DNA from 2 places in the Micromonospora sp. DT31 genome. Region 1 is predicted to be linked to the other one. Evidence: riboswitches for the same ligand, from Rfam matches in the RefSeq annotation. Region 1 holds a riboswitch; the other holds the start of a gene.
The links. A riboswitch is a leader RNA that binds a small molecule or an ion and turns the genes downstream of it on or off. The one in region 1 is predicted to bind thiamine pyrophosphate.
Positions count from the first base shown of each region.

Region 2: another riboswitch for thiamine pyrophosphate. It lies ahead of ACLQ2X_RS15800 (ECF transporter S component); the one in region 1 lies ahead of thiE (thiamine phosphate synthase).

Region 1 covers NZ_JBNCKZ010000004.1:109,127-115,849, forward strand. Annotated here, with positions in the region: gene ACLQ2X_RS09010 (class I SAM-dependent methyltransferase) at 1-169, shown strand, start outside; gene ACLQ2X_RS09015 (ABC-F family ATP-binding cassette domain-containing protein) at 211-1,890, shown strand; gene ACLQ2X_RS09020 (aldo/keto reductase) at 1,930-2,892, shown strand; gene ACLQ2X_RS09025 (endonuclease domain-containing protein) at 3,216-4,127, opposite strand; TPP riboswitch at 4,246-4,357, shown strand; gene thiE (thiamine phosphate synthase) at 4,352-4,978, shown strand; gene thiO (glycine oxidase ThiO) at 4,972-6,102, shown strand; gene thiS (sulfur carrier protein ThiS) at 6,093-6,293, shown strand; gene ACLQ2X_RS09045 (thiazole synthase) at 6,298-6,723, shown strand, end outside.
Region 2 covers NZ_JBNCKZ010000008.1:76,141-82,863, reverse strand. Annotated here, with positions in the region: gene ACLQ2X_RS15810 (sugar isomerase domain-containing protein) at 1-313, opposite strand, end outside; gene ACLQ2X_RS15805 (alpha/beta fold hydrolase) at 310-1,146, opposite strand; TPP riboswitch at 1,223-1,329, shown strand; gene ACLQ2X_RS15800 (ECF transporter S component) at 1,403-1,993, shown strand; gene ACLQ2X_RS15795 (ABC transporter ATP-binding protein) at 2,102-3,535, shown strand; gene ACLQ2X_RS15790 (energy-coupling factor transporter transmembrane component T family protein) at 3,532-4,332, shown strand; gene ACLQ2X_RS15785 (MauE/DoxX family redox-associated membrane protein) at 4,409-5,014, shown strand; gene ACLQ2X_RS15780 (TlpA disulfide reductase family protein) at 5,050-5,601, shown strand; gene ACLQ2X_RS15775 (ABC transporter ATP-binding protein) at 5,598-6,723, shown strand, end outside.

The sequences.
Region 1 (6,723 bases):
GCTGTTGCTGCGCTGGCTGCCCCGACTCACCCAGGACGGCGTGGCCTGGCTGGTCGTCGCCCGCCACCTGGGCGGTGACTCGCTGCACCGCTGGCTGGTCGAGCAGGGCTGGCAGGCACACCGGCACGCCAGCCAGAAGGGGTACCGGGTGCTGCGGGTCACCCGGTAATCCGGTGTCGCCCGTCGACCCGGCTCGGGCAGGATGCCCGCGTGGGATACGTAGACGTGGCAGGGGCGGGACACATCCTCCCGGACGGGCGGGAACTGTTCAGCGACGTGTCGTTCCGGGTCGGTGAGGGCGCCAAGGTGGCGCTCGTCGGCCCCAACGGCGCCGGCAAGACCACCCTGCTCCGGATGGTCGCCGGGGACCTGCCCGTGACGACCGGCGCGATCGCCCGCGCCGGCGGGCTGGGCGTGATGCGACAGTTCATCGGCATGATCGGCGACGAGTCCACGCTCGCCGACCTGGCCCTGTCGCTGGCCCCGCCGCCGCTGCGCGACGCCGGGCGCCGGCTCGCCGAGACCGAGGCGGCCATGCGCGCGGCCGAGGTCCGCGGCAAGTACAGCTCCGCCGCCGCCAAGGCCCAGCTCGCGTACGCCGACGCGCTCGCCGCCTGGGGTGAGACCGGCGGGTACGACGCCGAGGTGCTCTTCGACACCGTCACCACCATCGTGCTCGACCTGCCCTGGGACAGCGCGCGGGACCGGCCGGTGCGCACCCTCTCCGGCGGGCAGCAGAAACGCTTCGCCCTGGAACTGCTGCTCCGCGGCCCGGACGAGGTGCTGCTGCTCGACGAGCCGGACAACTTCCTCGACGTACCCGGCAAGCGCTGGCTGGAGGCGCGGCTGCGCGAGTCCGGCAAGTCGGTGCTCTACGTCTCGCACGACCGGGAACTGCTCGCCCAGACCGCCGACCGGGTGGTCGCGGTGGAGGGCGGCAGCGCCTGGGTGCACCCCGGCGGGTTCGCGAGCTGGCACGACGCCCGGACCGCCCGGCACGCCCGCCTCGACGAGCTGCGCAAACGCTGGGACGAGGAGCACCAGAAGCTGCGCGAGCTGATGCTGATGTACAAGCAGAAAGCCGCGTACAACTCCGACATGGCGTCGCGCTACCAGTCGGCGCAGACCCGGCTGCGCAAGTTCGAGGAGGCCGGGCCGCCGCCCGTACCCCCGAAGGACCAGGACATCCGGATGCGGCTGACCGGCGGGCGGACCGGCAAGCGGGCGGTGATCGCCGAGCAGCTCGAACTCGACGGCCTGACCTACCCGTTCGACCTGGAACTCTGGTACGGCGACCGGGTCGCGGTCCTCGGCGCGAACGGCACCGGCAAGTCCCACTTCCTGCGCCTGCTGGCCCGCGGCGGCACCGACCCGGAGCCGGGCAACACCCCCGTCGACGGCGCCGCCGCGCTCGCACCGGTCGCGCACGGCGGTGCGGTGCGGCTCGGCGCGCGGGTCCGGCCCGGGCACTTCTCACAGACCCACGACCGACCCGAACTGATGGCCAGGACGCTTGTCGAGGTGCTGTGGCGCGGCGACGATCACCGGGCCGGCATGGACCGGCACGCGGCCATGGCGGCGCTGTCCCGCTACGAGCTGGCCGGCCAGGGCGACCAGCGGTTCGGCACCCTCTCCGGCGGGCAGCAGGCCCGGTTCCTGGTGCTGCTGCTGGAGCTGTCCGGGGCCACCCTGCTGCTGCTCGACGAGCCCACCGACAACCTCGACCTCGCCTCCGCCGAGGCGTTGGAGGCCGGGCTGACCGGGTTCGACGGCACGGTCGTCGCGGTCACCCACGACCGTTGGTTCACCCGCACCTTCGACCGGTTCGTGCTGTTCCGCGGCGACGGCGACGTGGTCGAGACGCCGGAACCGGTCTGGGACGTGGGCTGAACCGCGCTGCCCGGGTGCTGCCCCCGCGACCGGCATAGGGTGGATCTCGTGAGTGAGATGACCTTCCGCCGGCTGGGCGACTCCGGACTCGTGGTGTCCGTGGTCGGTATCGGCTGCAACAACTTCGGCCGCAAACTCGACCTCGACGGCACCCGGGCGGTGGTGGACGCCGCGCTCGACGCCGGGATCAACTTCTTCGACACCGCCGACATCTACGGCGAACCCCAGGGCGGCTCCGAGGAGCTGCTCGGCCAGGCCCTCAAGGGCCGCCGCGACGACGTGGTGGTGGCCACCAAGTTCGGCATGGACATGAACGGCGCGAACGGGCCGGACCACGGGGCCCGGGGCGCCCGCCGCTACGTCGCCCGCGCGGTCGAGGCGTCGCTGCGCCGCCTCGGCACCGACCACATCGACCTCTACCAGATGCACGAGCCCGACCCGGGCACCCCGATCGACGAGACGCTCGCCGCGCTCGACGACCTGGTGACCGCCGGCAAGGTGCGCTACCTCGGCAACTCCAACTTCGCCGGCTGGCAGATCGCCGACGCCGACTGGACCGCGTCGTCGCAGGGCCGCACCCGGTTCGTCTCCGCGCAGAACCACTACTCGTTGCTGGAGCGTGGGGTGCAGGACGAGGTGATCCCGGCGTGCGAGCGGTTCGGCCTCGGCATGCTGCCGTTCTTCCCGCTCGCCAACGGGCTGCTCACCGGCAAGTACAAGCGGGGCGAGGCGCCCCCGGCGGGCAGCCGCCTGGCCGGTGGCGGGCGGTACGCGCAGCGGCTGGCCGCCGCGCGCTGGGACACCATCGAGGCGATCGAGGCGTATGCGGCGCAGCGCGGGATCAGCATGCTCCAGGTGGCCATCGGCGGTCTGGCCGCCCAGCCCGCGGTGACCTCGGTGATCGCCGGCGCGACCACCCCCGAGCAGGTGAAGGCGAACGCCGAAGCGGGCACCTGGCAACCCTCCGACGAAGACCTGAGCGCCCTGGCCGCCATCCTCTGACCGTCCCTGCCGGTACCGACGCGCCCGCCCACCGGGCCGGCCCGCGCGCCGGGCGTGCGCCCACCGGGGCCCGCCCGCGCGAGGAGGCACCCATGGCGTTCCACTCAAGGGCGGCACTCACGATGGGTGGAACGGTATGGGTGCCAAGAGGGCCTTGAGACACCCGTGGCGTTCCACTTCCCGCCAGATTCAGTCGCGAGTGGAACGCCATGGGTGTCTGCGGGCGGCCTCCTGGCGCCTGTGGTGTCTCGGGCGGCTTGGCTCGGCTCGGCTCGGAGGCGGGTGGCGGGTGGCGGGCCGGGAGTGCGGCTGCGGGGTGCGGATCAGTGGTTCGCGGCGGCGGCGCGCCGTTCTGCCAGGGCCTGGCGTACCAGGGCCACGGTGGCGTCGGGACGGCGTAGCACGTCGTCGGCGGTGAACCGGAGCACGACCCACCCGGCCGCGCGGAGCGCGTTCAGGCGCGCCACGTCCCGCCGGAAGTGAGCCCGCTCCCGGTGGTGGTCGCCGTCGTACTCGACCGCGAGGCGGAGAGCCGGCCAGGCCAGGTCCACCCGGGCCACGAAGCGTCCGCCGGCGCGCACCTCGTGCTGGGCGGTGAGCGGGCCGAGACCGGCATCGAGGAGGAGCAGCCGCAGCCGCGTCTCCATCGGGGACTCGCTCAACGGCTCGGCCATCGCCAGCACCTCGCGCAGCAGCGGAGTGCCCGGCCAACCCGGCCGGTCGGCGACGTAGGCCCGCAGGACGGGCAGCTTCACGACCCGGCGACGCAGCAGCGCGTCGACGGCGACCAGCGCCTCGGCGAGTGAGCCCTGCCGGCTTAGGTCGAACGCGGTACGCAGCCCGGTGGTGACCGGCAGCCCGCCGACGCGGGTGCGGTCCCGCTCCGGCAGCGGTGACCGGACCACCCGCAACCGTGGGTGCGGTCGCAGTCGAGCAGCAGTCGGCAGCAGCACGGTGACCGGCGCGTCGCGGGTGAGCACGTCCACGCCGAACAACCAGGCGGCGCTGCGTACCGCCAGTGCGGCACCCGGCGGCAGGCGCAACACCACCGCCTCGCACCACATCCGGTGGTCGTCGGCACTGTACCCGTCCCGGTGCACGTACACGTCCGGCAGCAGGCGGATCCACGTCGGCCCGTGCAGCATCGTCCAGGTGAGCAGCCCGTCGGAGACGGCACGACCGCCCCGGAACGGCAGGATCGCCAGGTGGCGCGGAACGCGTGCGGGAACGGACATCCGGGCAGCGTGCCGGTATGGGACGGTCACCCGTGGCCCCGGCACGGCAGGTGAGCGGTTCCGGGAAAAACCCTCGCCCGGGCTTCCGTAGGGGCGGAAGGCGTCGTACGGTAGGCCGCAAGTGACCCACGGGAGCCCGGTGCGGACCGGGCTGAGAGGGGGGCTGGGAGCCCCCGACCGTAGAACCTGATCCGGGTAATGCCGGCGCAGGGAGGAGCGTTGCCATGCCGTCCCTGGGACGACTGCATCTCATCACCGACACCCGGCCGGGGCGTGACCCGCTCGCCGTGCTGCGCGCCGCCCTTCCGGTGGCCGGCGCCGAACTCGTCGTGCAGGTGCGCGTGACCGACGACGCCACCGACCGGGAGGCGTACGAGCTGGCCTGCCGGGTGGTCGAGGCGTGCCGCCCGTACGGGGCGTCCTGCCTGGTCAACGACCGGTTGCACGTGGCGCTGGCGGTCGGCGCCGCCGGGGGACACGTCGGCGCCGACGACCTGCCGGTGTCTGCCGCGCGCCGGGTGCTCGGTCCGCAAGCGGTGCTCGGCGCGACCGCCCGCGAGCCGGCGGGTGCCCGCGCGGCGGTGGACGCGGGCGCGAGTTACCTGGGCGTGGGCCCGTGTCACGCGACCACCACCAAGCCCGGGCTGCCGGACCCGATCGGCCCCGAGGGGGTACGCGCGGTCGCCGAGGCGGTACGTGTGCCGGTGATCGCCATCGGCGGGGTGACCGCGGCGAGCGTGCCGGCGCTGCGGGCCGCCGGGGCGTACGGGGTGGCGGTGGTGGGCGCGCTCAGCGCGGCTGCCGATCCCGCGTACGCCACTGCCGAGCTGATGCGGGAGCTGACGTGTTAACAGGGGACCCTTCCTCTACCGGAGGCGTTAACAGGGGGCCCTTCCTTACCGATGTGGCGGTGGTGGGGGGTGGGCCGATCGGGTGGGCCATCGCGTGGCGGTGCGCGCAGCGCGGGCTGCGCGTGGTGGTGCACGACGACCGGCCCGGGTCGGGGGCGTCGTCGGTGGCCGCCGGCATGCTCTCCCCGGTCGCCGAGGCGTACTTCGGTGAGCACGACCTGACCGCGCTGCTCGTCGAATCCGCCGCCCGCTGGCCCGGTTTCGCCGCCGAACTGACCGAGGCCGGCGGCGTCGACCTGGGTTACCGCACCGAGGGCACGCTCGTCGTCGGGCTCACCGCCGACGACCTGGCCGAGGCGGGGCGGCTGTGGTCGTACCAGCAGGGGTTGGCCCTGCCGATCACGCCGCTGCGCCCCTCGGAGCTGCGCGACCGCGAGCCGGCACTGGCGCCGCGGGTGCGCGGTGGCGCGGTCGCGCCCGGCGACCACCAGGTCGACCCGCGCCGGCTGGTCGCCGCGCTGCGGGTGGCGGCCGAGCGGGCCGGGGTGCTGCTGCGACCGACCCCGGTGGGCGCGTTGTCCGAGGTGGACGCCCGGGTGACAGTCGTCGCGGCCGGCTGCGGCGCGGCCGCGCTCACCGGTCTGCCGGTGCGGCCGGTGAAGGGGCAGGTGCTCCGGCTCCGCGCGCCCGGCGGCGACCGGCCGGGCTTCCGGCACGTGATCCGCGGGTACGCCGACGGCGAGTCGGTCTACCTGGTGCCCCGGGACAGCGGCGAGGTGGTGGTCGGGGCGACCGTGGAGGAACGCGCGGACACCGAGGTCACCGCCGGTGGCGTGCTGGGGTTGCTGCGCGCCGCCGTGGAACTGGTCCCGGAGCTGGTCGAGTACGAGCTGGTCGAGGCCGTCGCCGGGTTGCGTCCCGGTACGCCTGACAACGCACCGCTCATCGGGGCGCTGCCCGGCCGGCCCGGCGTGCTCGTGGCCACCGGCCACCACCGGCACGGCATCGTGCTCACCCCGATCACCGCCGACCTGGTCACCGAGCTGATCGTCACCGGCGAGCCCGATCCCGCGCTCGCTCCCTTCACCCCGCAACGGTTCGGGAAGGAGCCCCTGTGGAACTGATCGTCAACGGCGCCGGCCGGACGCTGCCGGACGGTGTCACGGTCGCCGAGGTGGTCCGCGCGGTCACCGACCGGCAACGAGGGCTCGCCGTCGCGGTCAACGGCGAGGTGGTGCCGCGCGGCGGCTGGTCGGCGAGCGTGCTGCGCGACGGCGACCGGGTCGAGGTGCTCAGCGCCACCCAGGGCGGGTGACCGGATGTCCACTCTGGAGATCGGTGGGGTCACGTTCGGCTCCCGGCTCGTCCTCGGCACCGGCGGCGCGGCCAACCTGCACGTGTTGGAGCAGGCGATCCGCGCCTCCGGCACCGAGCTGGTCACGCTGGCATTGCGCCGGGTGGACACCACGCCCGGTGGGTCGGGTGGCCTGCTGGACCTGCTGGACCGCTGCGGGGTACGGCTGCTGCCGAACACGGCGGGCTGCCGTACCGCGGTGGAGGCGGTGAAGGTGGCGCACCTGGCCCGGGAGGCGTTCGACACCGACTGGGTGAAGGTGGAGGTGATCGGCGACGAGCGCACGCTGCTGCCCGACGGGGTGGAGCTGCTGCGCGCCGCCGAGGAGTTGGTGGCCGACGGGTTCACGGTGCTGCCGTACACGTCTGACGATCCGGTGCTGGCCCGCCGG
Region 2 (6,723 bases), on a different contig from region 1:
GCTCGTAGAGGCGGTGCGCCACCGCCGGCTCGCGCTCCAGTCTCGGACCGAGCACATCGGCCGGTTCGCCGCCGATCAACACCAGGTCACGCAGCGCGATCCGGTTGGTGGGCACCAGGCCGCCGGCCCGTCCGGCGATCTCCATGGCGAGCGCCTCGGAGTGGCCGGTGCCGAACGCGTGCACCACGCCGTCGGCGCGTACCGACGCGGCGATCAGGTCGGCCGCGGCGGCCACGTTCGTCCGCTGCGCGGCGGCCACCCGGCCGATCGTCTCGGTCACCACCGCCAGGTACGCCTCGGCGCTCACCGTCATGTCTCCTCCGTCCCCCGGCACCGGGCGAGGATCGCCTCGGCCAGCGGGCCGGGAGCCTCGTCGGCGATCCAGTGACTGACGCCGGGCAGCACCACGAACCGGTAGTCGCCGGTGACGTGCGCGGCGCACGCCCGCGCGGCGGTCCGACCGATCGCCACGTCCTTGTCGCTCCAGACGAACGTGGTCGGCACCGCCACCGGGGCGACGGCCTTCATGTCCGCCCCGGTCATCGCGCGGTACCAGTTGAGCGCGGCGGTCAGCGCGCCCGGCTCGCGCATCGGCTCGGCATAGCGCGCCACCGCCTCGGCGTCGCCCACGCCCCTGAGCAGCCGGCGCAGCGTGGCGCCGTGCCACGCGAGCAGCACCTTCTCCGCGGTGCCCGGCTTGCGGAACAACGTGATGTAGGCGGACTTGACCTTCTGCTTCGGGTCGGTGGCGAGCGCGTGACCCATCGCGGCCGGGTGCGGCACGGACACCGCGGTCAACGTCCGCACCCGGTCCGGGTGTGCCGCCGCCAGGCCCCACGCCACTATCGAACCCCAGTCGTGGCCGGCCACGTGGGCGCGGGTCACCCCGAGCGCGTCCAGCACGGCGGCCGCGTCGGCCACCAACTCCGGAATCCGGTACGCCTCGACGGCGACCGGACGCGCGCCGGGCGAGTAGCCGCGCTGGTCCAGCGCGTAGGTGCGCAGCCCGGCGGCGTGCAGCGCGGGCGTGACCACGTCCCACTCGCCGGAGTGTTGCGGGAAGCCGTGCAGCAGCAGGACGGGATCGCCGTCCTCGGGGCCGTCGACGCGTACCTCGAACGTCAGTCCCCGCGCATCCACCTGCATGATCGCCACCTTACCGACAGTGGTCGTGCTAGGCCGGGGGCGGCGGTCGGTGCTAGCGTCTGCGACGAGACAACTTCATATCCGACAGGGGAGCGCACAGCGCTGAGAGTGCGGGCCGGTGCCCGCAGACCCTCGAACCTGATCTGGGTAATGCCAGCGCAGGGAGTTCGGTCGACCTCCAGCCGCGCCGCCGTCCGGCTTCCCGGGCGCGGCGTGCGTCTTCTCCTGGTTCATCTCGACGAACTGGGAGCACACCGTGAACCACAACGACAGCAACCGCTGGCGTACCGTCGACATCGTCGTCGCCTCGGTCATCGCCGTCGCCTTCGGCGTCGTGTTCTGGGCCTGGGGCCTGCTCTGGGGCGCCACCGACGCGGCGTTCGCGTTCTTCCCACCGGCGCAGGCGGTGCTCTACGGCGTGTGGCTGGTCCCGGCGGTGCTCGCCGGCCTGATCATCCGCAAGCCGGGAGCCGCACTCTACTGCGAGACCGTCGCCGCGATCGTGTCCGCCCTGCTGGGCAGCCAGTGGGCGAGCATCGTGATCCTCCAGGGCCTGATGCAGGGCATCGGCGCCGAGTTGGCGTTCGCCGCGTTCCGGTACCGCTCGTTCAAGCTGCCGGTGGCGGTGCTGGCCGGCGCGATGACCGGCCTCGGCGCGGCGATCTTCGACTTCGTCTACTGGAACAAGGCCTACGACGTGGCCTCCTACCGCCTCCCGTACGCGCTGATCACGATCGTCAGCGCCACGGTCGTGGCCGGTTTCGGCGCGCACGTCCTCACCCGCGCGCTGGCCAACACCGGCGTCCTGGACCGGTTCCCCGCCGGCCGTGACCGAGCCCTGGTCTGACCGGCTGTTCCCCGCCCCGTTGATCGAGGAGTTCGCGTCGGCCGGGCCCGGTTTCCCGGACGCGAACTCCTTGCTCACGCAGGCTGGGGGACGGGAGAGGGGGACGCGGTGAGCGGGGTGGTGCTGCGCGGGTTCGGGTGGCGGCACGGAGGGCGTCGGCGGTGGGCGCTTCGGGGGGTGGACCTGCGGGTTCAGCGCGGGGAGCGGGTGCTGCTGCTCGGCGCGTCGGGAGCCGGCAAGAGCACGCTGCTGGCCGCGCTGGCCGGGCTGCTGCCCGAGGACTCCGGCGAGCGGGAGGGCAGCGTCGAGATCGACGGGCTGGACCCGCACAAGGCGCGCGAGCGCGTCGGCATCGTCTTCCAGGACCCGCAGACCCAGCTCGTGATGGCCCGCTCCGGCGACGACGTCGCGTTCGGGTTGGAGAATCGGGGCGTGCCCGCCGGGGAGATCTGGCCCCGGGTGGACGAGGCGCTGCGCCGGGTCGGCTTCCCGTACCCGCGGGACCGCCCGACCGCCGCGCTCAGCGGCGGCGAACAGCAACGCCTCGCCCTGGCGGGCGCGCTCGCCCTGCGCCCCGGGCTGCTGCTGCTGGACGAGCCCACCGCCAACCTCGACCCGGTCGGGGCCGCGCTGATCCGCCGGGCGGTCGCCGACGCGCTGGACCCGGACACCACACTGATCCTGGTCGAGCACCGGGTCGCCGAGGCGCTGCCGCTCGTCGATCGGGTGGTGGTGCTGGAACCCGGCGGCGGGGTGCGCGCCGACGGGCCACCCGAGGAGGTGTTCGCCGCGCACGGGGACACGCTGGCCGCCGAGGGGGTCTGGGTGCCCGGGCACGCCGTGCCGCCCCGGCACGCCACCACGGCCCCCGGCGAGGTGCTGATCACCGCCGACCGGCTCGGCCTGCCGCCTCGGCTGGACCCCACCGCCCTGCGGGTACGCGCCGGCGAGGCGCTCGCCGTCCTGGGTCCGAACGGCGTCGGCAAGTCCACGCTGGCGCTGCTGCTCGGTGGGCTGCTGCGCCCCGGCACGGGCACCGTCACCGCGTCCGCCGACCTGGCCGGTCCGGACGCGCGCACTCCCCCGCACCGTTGGCGCGCACCGGCGCTGGTACGCCGGATCGGCTCGGTGTTCCAGGACCCGGAGCACCAGTTCGTCACCGGCACCGTCCGTGACGAGTTGGCGTTGGGGCCGCGCCGCACCGGCCAGCCCGAGGCGGCGGTGACCGCCACCGTGGACGCGCTGCTGCACCGGCTGCGGCTGGACCGGCTGGCCGGCGCCAACCCGTACACCCTCTCCGGTGGTGAGGCGCGGCGGCTGAGCGTGGCGACGGCGCTGGCCACCGCGCCCCGGTTGCTGATCTGCGACGAGCCCACGTTCGGGCAGGACCGGCGCACCTGGTCGGAGCTCGTCGACCTGTTCGCCGAGCTGCGCGACGCCGGGCACGGCGTGGTCACCGTGACCCATGACGAGGATTTCGTCGCCGCGCTGGCCGACCGGACGCTCACCCTGGACCGGCCTCTCGACGGGGTGGTCCGGTGATCGACCTCGAACCGGTCGCCGTGCCCGGTGCCGTGCTGGCCCGGCGTAACCCGGTGGCGAAGGTGGCCGCCGCGTTGGTGTTCACGCTGGTGCTGGTGGCGACGCTGGACCCGGTCGCGCCGGCCATCGCGATCGCTGTCGAACTGGCGGTGCTGCCGTTGTTCGGCCTGCGCTACCGGGTGCTCGCCCGGCGGGCCTGGCCGCTGCTGGCCAGCGCCGTCGGCATCCTGGTCGCGTTGGTGCTCTTCGCCGCCGACCGTTCCGGTCCGGTGTTGCTCGACGCCGGTCCGGTGTTGGTCACCCAGGGGGTCCTGGTCACCGCGCTCGGGCTGGTGCTGCGGATGCTCGCGGTGGCACTGCCGGGCATCATCGTCTTCACCACCACCGACCCGACCGAGCTGGCCGACGCGCTGATCCAGAACGCGAGGGCGCCGGCCCGGTTCGCCCTCGGGGCGCTCGCCGCGTTCCGGATGGTGCCGCTGCTCGAACAGGAATGGCGGATGATCAGCATGGCCCGGCGGGCGCGGGGCGTGGACGGCGGCCGCAACCCGGTGGCCAGGCTGCGGCTGTTCGGGTCCACCGCGTTCACGTTGCTCGTCGGGGCGATCCGGCGGGGCACCCGGCTGGCGGTGGCGATGGACGCCCGGGGCTTCGACGCGGGCACCCCGCGTACGGTCGCCCGCCCGCAGCGGTTCGTCCTCGCCGACGGGTTGTTGATCACGGGGGCGGCGCTGGCGGCCGGCGCGGCGCTGACGGTCAGCGTGCTGCTCGGCACCTTCCGGCCGCTGATCGGCTGACCCCTCTCCCGCCCCGCCGATCGGAAGATCGACGATCTCCTTCCATGATCGTGGTCAATGTTGCTAGCCTGGCCCGGTGCTTGAGCACCTGGACATCGCGCTACGTTGCCTGATCGGAGTGGTCTTCCTGGCCGCGACCTTCGGCAAGGTCCGCAGTCGCGCCTCCTGGCGCGAGTTCGTCGCCTCACTCGCCGCCATGCGGGTGGTGCCGACCCGGCTCGTCCCCGCCGTCGCGGCTCTGGTCGGCCTGGCCGAGGCCGCCGTCCCGGTCCTGCTGCTGGTGCCGCCGACCCGTCGGCTCGGCCACGTGCTCGCGGCCCTGCTCCTTCTCGCCTTCAGCAGCGGGATCGTCGTCACGCTGGCCCGCCGGCAACGGGTGGCCTGCCGCTGCTTCGGTGCCACGGGTGCACCGCTCGGGCCGCGGCACCTGGTCCGCAACGGCCTGTTGATCACCGCCGCGCTGGTGGGAGCGGTCGCCGCCGGCGCCACCGGTGACGTCGCCGCCGCGGGAATCGCCGTGGCCGCGGTGGCCGGTGCGGTCGGCGGGCTGCTCTTCGTGCGGTTCGACGACATCACCGACCTCTTCGTCGCCGCGCCGGCTCCGCCCGGCCCGAAGGTCCCCGCCGGTCGCCGCGGTGGACCCGACCGGCGAGGTGCCGGCGGATCGCCGACCCCGAGGTAGTCGAGAACTCCGACAAGCACGAAGGAGCAACCCCCATGCCATATCTCGCCGCTGCCGTCACCGTCGTCGGCATCATCGGCCTGCTGAACCTGATCCTCACCTTCGGGGTGATCAGGCGGCTCCGTGAGCACACCCTACGACTCACCGCTGTCGAGGCCGGGCATGGGCACGGCGACGAGATCATGCTCGGAGCCGGCAACACCGTTCAGCCGTTCCAGGCCCTCGCCGAGGACGGCGCCACCGTCAGCCGGGACGGGCTGACCGGCCCCACCCTCGTCGGCTTCTTCTCGCCGGGCTGCGCCCCCTGCCGGGAACGGATGCCGCAGTTCGTCCGATACGCGGCCGAGCACCCCGGCGGCCGGGACCAGGTCGTCGGGATCGTGGCGAGCGGCAGCCGGGAGGACGCCGACGAGTACGTCGCCGCGCTGGCCCCGGTCGCCCGGGTCGTCGTCGAGCCCGACGGAGGGCCGCTCTACACCGCCTTCGGGGTGCAGGGCTTCCCGGCGATCAGCCTGATCGACGAGTCCGGTGTCGTCGTCGCCAGTGGTTCCCTGATCGAAGACCTCTCGGCACCCGTCGCCGGATGAGTCCACCGCTCGATGCCGGCACCGACGGCCCGACGGCCGAATCGTCCGCGCAGCCACCGGACGGATCACCGCACCCGACCGGTGGCCGGCGCTGGCCCCTGCTGGCCGCCGCCGCCATGGGTGCCCGCCTCGTGCGGCGCGGGGCACCTCTGCCCACGATCGCGTACGGCCTGGTCGCGTTGGCGGGCGGGATCCTGCCGGTCGTCACCGCCTGGCTGCTCAAGGTCGTCCTCGACGCGGTCGGCAGCGGGAAGGACTGGGCCACCGTGCTCGAGGCCGGTGCCGGGTTGGCCGTCGCCGGGCTCGGCACCGCCCTGCTGCCGCACCTCGGGGCCTACCTGACCGGGGAGATCAGCCGGAACGTCGCCCTCGTCGCCGACGACGAGCTCTACCGCTCGGTGGGACGCCAGGTCGGGTTGGCCCGGCTGGAGGACCCGGTCTACCTGGACCGGCTGCGGTTGGCCCAGGACGCCGCGGCCATGCCTGTCCAACTGGTGGAGGCGGCCTTCGGCCTGGTACGCGGGGTGCTGCTGGTCGTCGGCTTCATCGGATCGCTCGCCCTGCTCAGTCCAACCCTCACCGGGCTGGTCCTGTTGGCCGCCGTGCCCGTGTTCCTGGCGGAGCTGGCCCTGGCCCGACGCCGGGCCCGGGTGCAGTGGCAGGTCGGCCCGTGGGAACGCGCCGAGATCATCTACCGGAGCCTGCTCCAGGACGTGCAGGCGGCCAAGGAGATCCGGCTGTTCGGCCTGGCAGGCTTCCTGCGCGGGCGGATGTTGCGTGAGCGACGCCGGGCCAACCAGGCGTTGCGTCGGGTCGACCGGCGGGAGCTGTTCGTCCAGGGCGGGCTGGGGTTCGTCGCGGCGATGGTCGGCGGGGCCGGTCTACTCTGGGCGGTCCGGGCGGCGTACGCGGGCCAGCTGACCGTCGGCGACGTCTCGATCGTGATCGCCGCACTCGCGGGTGTGCAGGCCGGACTCAACGAGCTGGTACGCACCGTCGCCAACGGACACGAGCAACTGCTGCTCTTCGACCACTTCGCGATGATCGCCACCGGGCCGGTGGATCTGCCGCTCGCCGTCGATCCGGCTCCGGTGCCGCCACTGCGACAGGGCGTCGAGCTGC